2 linked regions of the Methylovirgula sp. 4M-Z18 genome follow. The protein of the gene in region 1 interacts with the protein of each later gene in a pairwise test. Links are inferred from orthologs where the notes say so. Each region holds a gene or a part of one and is shown on either strand. Other genes may lie near its edges.

Region 1 (3,221 bases):
CTGGAAGCGGAACTCGCCAGCCTGCACGGCAAGGAAGCGGCGCTCGTCTTCACCTCCGGCTGGGTCTCGAATCTCGCCGGCATTTCGACCATCGCCCAGCTCATTCCGAACTGCCTCATCCTGTCGGATGCGCTCAATCACAATTCGATGATCGAGGGGATCAAGCGCGCGGGCTGCGAGCGCAAGATTTTCCGGCACAACGATGTCGCCCATCTCGAAGACTTGCTGCGCGCGGCCGGCGACCGGCCGAAGCTGATCGTCTTCGAGAGCCTCTATTCCATGGACGGCGATATCGCGCCGATCAAGGAGATCGCACGCCTCGCCAAGACCTACGGCGCGATGACCTATATCGACGAGGTCCATGCGGTCGGCCTCTACGGCGCGCATGGCGGCGGCGTCACCGAGCGCGAGGGTCTTGCCAATCAGATCGACGTCATCGAGGGCACGCTCGCCAAAGGCTTCGGCACGCTCGGCGGCTATATCGCCGGATCGAAAGTGCTGATCGATGCGGTGCGCAGCTTCGCGCCGTCGTTCATTTTCACCACCGCCCTGCCGCCGGCCATCGCCGCCGCGGCCACCATGGCCGTCCGGCTGTCAAAGGCGGGTGAGGCGATGCGCCGGGCGCACCAGCGCCAGATCGGCCATACCAAGCATGCGCTGACCCAAGCCGGCCTGCCGGTGATGCCGAACCCCTCGCATATCGTGCCGGTGTTCGTCGGCGATCCGGAGAAATGCAAGGCTGCGAGTGACCTGTTGATGGAGCGACACGGCATTTACATCCAGCCGATCAATTACCCGACCGTGGCGCGCGGCACCGAGCGCTTGCGCATCACCCCGACGCCGTTCCACAAGGACGAGCATATCAGCGATCTCGTCGATGCGCTGGTCGATGTGTGGCACACGCTCGGCCTGCCCTTCGCGAATGCGACGCCGGTCGCCGCCGAAGGCGATCACTGCGTCTATCCGGAAATGAAGCGGGCCGCGGAGTAAGCGGTCGCGTTCCTTGACTCTCCGCGGCGACCACGGGCCGGCCCGAAATCGACGCGCAAGGCTGCACCAACCGGACGTCCGGTTGGTGGTGCGGGAGCGGGGCGAAACGTGCTAGATGTTGCCGATGGCATCTCAAACTCAACCCTTGTCTGCGCGCCTCTCCGCCTACGCCAATCCGGCGCGCTTTCTCGTCTTCGCGGCGCGGATCATTTCCTGGTTCGCCGCCGCCTCGGCAGTGCTGTTCGCCATCGGCCTCTATCTCGCCTTCTTCGCTTCCCCCGCCGATTATAAGCAGGGCGAGATGGTCCGGATCATGTATATCCACGTGCCCGCAGCCTGGCTGTCGATGCTGATCTATGCCTCGATGGCAGTCTCGGCGCTCGGCACCTTGGTCTGGCGGCATCCGCTGGCCGATGCGGCGCAAAAGGCCGCAGCGCCCCTTGGCGCGGGCTTCACCTTCATTTGCCTTGTCACCGGCTCGCTCTGGGGCAAGCCGACATGGGGCACCTGGTGGGTGTGGGACGCGCGGCTCACGTCCGAACTCGTGCTGCTCCTGATCTATCTCGGCCTCATTGCTCTGTGGCAGACCTTGGAGGAGACGGGGCTTGCCGGCCGCGCCGCTGCGATCCTGACCCTCGTCGGGGTGATCAATCTGCCGATCATCAAATTCTCCGTCGATTGGTGGAATACATTGCATCAGCCGGAATCGGTGTTCCGGATGGACGGGCCGACCTTGCCCGCATCGATGTTGTGGCCGCTCTTCGTCATGGCGCTTGCAGCAACGCTGCTGTTCGTAACATTGCATCTGATGCGGACCCGTAACGAGATTTTGCGCCGCAAGCTGCGCCGTCAAACCCTGCTCGCGGCACAAGGTGCCGATGGGCCGAATGCTGCAAGGATGCTGGCGTCATGATCGAAGATCCGCATACCGGCTTCATTCTCGCCGCCTATGCGGTCGCCGGCGTCGTCGTGGCGGCGATGATTGCGGCCGCTTGGCTGGATTACCGCCGCCTGATGCGCGCCTTGACGAAATTCAAGGACGATCGCGACGCATGACATCGGTTGAGACAAACACCGGCAGTGTCCGGCGCGTCATCATTTTCCTGCCGCTCGTCGTTCTCATCGCGCTGGCGATTCTGTTTTACGTGCGGCTCGGCGCCGGCGACGCCTCGCGCATCCCGTCCGCCTTGCTCGGCAAACCGGCGCCCGCCTTCCAATTGCCGCCGCCCGCCTCGATGCCTGAGGCGCAGGGCTTTTCGCAAAGCGATCTGCAGCAGGGCCATGTCACCCTGGTCAATGTCTTCGCCTCCTGGTGCGTGCCCTGCCACGAGGAACATCCCATTCTGATGCAGCTTGCGAATGATGCGGATCTACGCGCCAAGGGCGTCCGCATCTTTGGCATGGCGTACAAGGACGAAGCGGAAAACACGCGCCGGTTCCTAGGCGCGAAGGGTGATCCTTATGCGCAGATCGGCGACGATTCGTCGGGCCGGGTCGGCATCGATTGGGGCGTGTACGGCGTGCCGGAGACCTTCATCGTGCGGGGTGACGGCACGATCGCCTACAAATTCGTCGGCCCGCTGACCGAAGAGAGCATGCAGGCGGTCCTGCTGCCGGAGCTGAAGAAAGCCTTGCAATAGTTGAATGGAACGCGGCCTTCCAGGCCGCATGCGACAACGCAACCCATACGGCCAGGATGGCCGCGCTCCGTTCAAGCCTTGATCACCACTTTGCCGTTTGCCTCGCGGCGGCGGATGACGCCCAGCGCCGTTGCGATCTGTTCCATCGGGTAGACGGCATGCACATGCGCCGAAAGCGTCCGGGTCGCGGCCCAGGCGGCGAGCTGCGCCATATTCTCGCGATGGCCTTGCGGCGAGCGTTTCACGAATTCCCCCCAGGACACGCCCAGCACATCGCATCCTTTCAGCAAAGCGAGATTGAGCGGCACTTTCGGAATCTCGCCCGAGGCGAAGCCGACGACCAAAAACCGGCCCTGCCAGGCGATGGAGCGCAGCGCTGCCTCGCTGAGTTGCCCGCCGACGGGATCGTAAATCACATCGACGCCGTTGCCGCCGGTCAGGGTGCGCAAAGCTTCCTTGAGATCCTGATGACCGTAGTCGACCCGCTCGGACGCCCCGTGCTGCACGGCGAAGGCAAGTTTTTCCTCGTTCGAGGCGCAGGCAATCACCTTGGCGCCCATCAGGCGGCCGATTTCCACCGCCGCAATGCCG
Region 2 (3,110 bases), 3.3 Mb from region 1 along the record:
CGGCCGCAAAGCGGCAGAGGCCAGGCTTGCCAGGGTGCTGATGGCACGTGGCAAATCACCAATTGAGGCTTGTCAAAAGCCCGTGCGCCTAGGGACTGAGCCATTACGCCGGCAAAAGGTGGCGCTGGCCGGATGATGCCGCCAAGCAGCGACATGATGCGCTATTTCCCTTGGAGGTCATAAACCGTTACAGGAAGCCCATGATTTGGGTTGTGTTTGCAAGTTTGCTGGCGGCCGCCGTTCTCACGGTGTTGTGGCCTTTGAGCCGTGCGCGGCGCGGGCAGGGCCATGCGGAGCCCAATGTTGCATTTTACCGCCAGCAAGTGGCCGAGATCGACCGCGACGTGGCACTGGGCCGCTTGCAGGAGGCAGATGCGGACCTTGCCAAGGCGGAGGCCGGCCGCCGGCTACTCGCCGCCCAGCGCGCGGCGCGCCCTGAGGAGGCCGCCGCTTCGTCGACGCGCCGGCGCCGCATCGGTGCCCTGGCGGCGTTGACCGTTGTACCGGTCGTTTCTCTGTCGCTCTATGCGATGGTCGGGCATCCCGACATGCCGGATCAGCCGGCGGCCACCCGCCAGCGCGCCGCGCTCGACACGATGGATGTCAGCGCGATGGTCGCGCAGGTCGAAGCGCAGCTCGCCGTGCATCCCGACGACGGCAAAGGCTATGATGTGCTTGCGCCGATTTACATGCGGATGGACCGCTTCCAGGATGCGCTCAGTGCTTATGGCAACGCGATGCGGTTGCTTGGCGAGACGGCGGTGCGGCTCAGCGGCTATGGCGAGGCTCAGGTCTATGCGGCGCAGGGTGTCGTGACCGAAGAGGCGCGGAAGAGTTTTGACGCGGCGCTGCAAAAGCAGCCCTATGAACCCCGCGCGATGATGTATCTGTCGCTCGCGGCCGAACAGGACGGCAATCTTGCCAAGGCGCTCGATCTCGTCGCCGACCTTCTCGCGCATGCCCCAGGCGACGCCGATTGGCTCGATGAAGCGCGGGCGCGGGCGAAAGACTTGCAGGCGAAGCTTGACGGAGCCGGCAAGGCGCCGGCCGCAGTGGCGATCAGTGCCTTGCCGCCGGATCAGCAGAATGCCGCCATTCACGCCATGGTCGATGGTTTGGCGCAGCGGCTCGCGGCGAACGCGCATGACGCTCCGGGCTGGCTGCGCCTTATTCGCGCCTATAGCGTGTTGCAGGAAACCGACAAGGCTCAGCAGGCGCTCAAATCGGCGCGCGCGGCCTTTGCGCAAGATCAAGATGTGTTGCAGCAGCTCGATGCGTTGGCACGCGAACTCGGGCTGTAGTTTTTGTTTTGTCGCATTTTCTTAATCGAAAAGTCGAACAACTTTTCTGGAAAATGCTCGAGGGATGAGGGATGACGCGGAAGGGACGGCGGCTTTTTGTGATTGCTCTGGCGGGGGGCATGCTGGCGCTTGCCGCCGGCCTGGTGCTGTTCGCGCTGCGCGACACGATCGTTTTCTTCTACGGCCCGAGCGAGGTGATCGCCAAGAATCTGCCGGCCGGCACGCGCTTGCGTATCGGAGGCCTCGTGAAGGAAGGCTCGGTGCAAAAACCTGAAGCGATGGTCACCGATTTCGTCATCACCGATCGCAACCATGACGTGCATGTGGTCTATCATGGCCTGTTGCCCGATCTGTTCCGTGAGGGCCAAGGGGTCGTGGCGGAAGGTGTGCTCGATGGGTCGGCATCGATCGCGGCGGACAGCGTGCTTGCCAAGCATGACGAACGCTACATGCCGCGTGAAGTGGTCGATGCGTTGAAGAAACAAGGCCGCTGGCAGGAAGGATCTTCCGATGCGCCGTCACAGTGAGCGCCCATGATCGTCGAGACCGGACATTACGCCCTCGTTCTGGCACTCGCGCTGGCGTGTGTGCAAGTCGCGCTGCCGCTGTGGGGCGGCCTGACCCGCGACCGCGCGCTGATGGCTACCTCAGCGCCGCTCGCCGGCATGCAATTCGTGCTTGTGGCGCTTGCCTTCGCCGCATTGACCTATGCGCATGTCGTTTCCGATTTCTCGCTGGTCAATGTGGTCGAGAATTCGCATTCGCAAAAGCCGTTGATCTATAAGATCTCCGGCGTGTGGGGCAATCACGAAGGCTCCATGCTGCTCTGGGTGCTCATTCTGGCGCTCTTTGGCGCTCTTGTTGCAGCCTTCGCGCATACCATGCCAGCCGCCTTGAAAGCGCTCGTCCTCTCCATGCAAGGATTGATTGCGCTCGCGTTCCTGTCGTTCATCGTTCTCACCTCGGATCCGTTCGCGCGCCTGTTTCCGGCGCCCGCCGAAGGACAGGATTTGAATCCGATCCTGCAGGATCCGGGCCTCGCCATTCATCCGCCGCTGCTCTACGTCGGCTATGTCGGTTTCTCGATGACATTCTCCTTTGCGGCGGGGGCGCTCATCGACGGTAGGATCGACGCGGCTTGGGCGCGTTGGGTCCGGCCCTGGGCCTTGGTCGCATGGGTTTTCCTGACCCTCGGCATCGCCATGGGTTCCTACTGGGCCTACTACACGTTGGGGTGGGGTGGCTTCTGGTTCTGGGATCCGGTCGAAAACGCGTCGCTCATGCCGTGGCTTGCCGGCACCGCCTTGCTGCATTCCATCATCGTGATGGAAAAACGCGATGCGCTGAAAGTGTGGACGATTTTCTTAAGCATCCTGACCTTTTCCCTGTCGCTGCTCGGCACGTTCCTGGTGCGCTCCGGCGTTCTGACTTCCGTGCACGCCTTCGCGAACGATCCGCGGCGCGGCGTCTTCATTCTCGCGATCCTTGTGTTCTTCATCGGCGGGTCGCTCACGCTGTTCGCCTGGCGGGCGCCGGTGCTGAAACAGGGCGGTTTGTTCGCGCCGATCTCGCGGGAAGGGGGGCTGGTTCTGAACAATCTGTTCCTGACGATTGCCTGCGGTATCGTCTTCACGGGAACGCTCTACCCGCTCGCCTTCGAAGCGTTGACCGGCGGAAAAATTTCGGTCGGTGCGCCGTATTTCAATTTGACCTTCGTGCCGCTGACGCTGGCGCTGATGGTCATCGTTCCCTTCGGCCAACGTTTGGCTTGGAAGCGCGGCGATCTTCTCGGCGTCGTGCAACGGCTGC

What was found.
Region 2: the proteins of V9T28_RS21450 (region 1) and ccmE interact in binary tests that used the Escherichia coli proteins (3 or more experiments, as listed by UniProt). The link is inferred for Methylovirgula sp. 4M-Z18 from one-to-one orthologs.

The regions. Positions count from the first base shown.
Region 1 is NZ_CP149574.1:4,627,507-4,630,727, reverse strand. What follows is about bases 104-3,008. They hold V9T28_RS21450 (heme ABC transporter permease), read left to right. Parts: upstream 104-1,114; coding sequence 1,115-1,903; downstream 1,904-3,008. Other genes in these bases: V9T28_RS21435 (NADPH:quinone oxidoreductase family protein), read right to left, coding at 2,702-3,008; V9T28_RS21440 (DsbE family thiol:disulfide interchange protein), read left to right, coding at 2,043-2,630; ccmD (heme exporter protein CcmD), read left to right, coding at 1,900-2,046; hemA (5-aminolevulinate synthase), read left to right, coding at 104-990. In the rest of the region: more of hemA, read left to right, coding at 1-103; more of V9T28_RS21435, read right to left, coding at 3,009-3,221. UniProt on the Escherichia coli protein: Required for the export of heme to the periplasm for the biogenesis of c-type cytochromes.
Region 2 is NZ_CP149574.1:1,310,310-1,313,419, forward strand. Bases 307-3,100 are described here. They hold ccmE (cytochrome c maturation protein CcmE), read left to right. Parts: upstream 307-1,372; coding sequence 1,373-1,828; downstream 1,829-3,100. Other genes in these bases: ccmI (c-type cytochrome biogenesis protein CcmI), read left to right, coding at 307-1,301; V9T28_RS05950 (heme lyase CcmF/NrfE family subunit), read left to right, coding at 1,835-3,100. Also shown: V9T28_RS05935 (hypothetical protein), read left to right, coding at 1-66; more of ccmI, read left to right, coding at 201-306; more of V9T28_RS05950, read left to right, coding at 3,101-3,110. UniProt on the Escherichia coli protein: Heme chaperone required for the biogenesis of c-type cytochromes. Transiently binds heme delivered by CcmC and transfers the heme to apo-cytochromes in a process facilitated by CcmF and CcmH.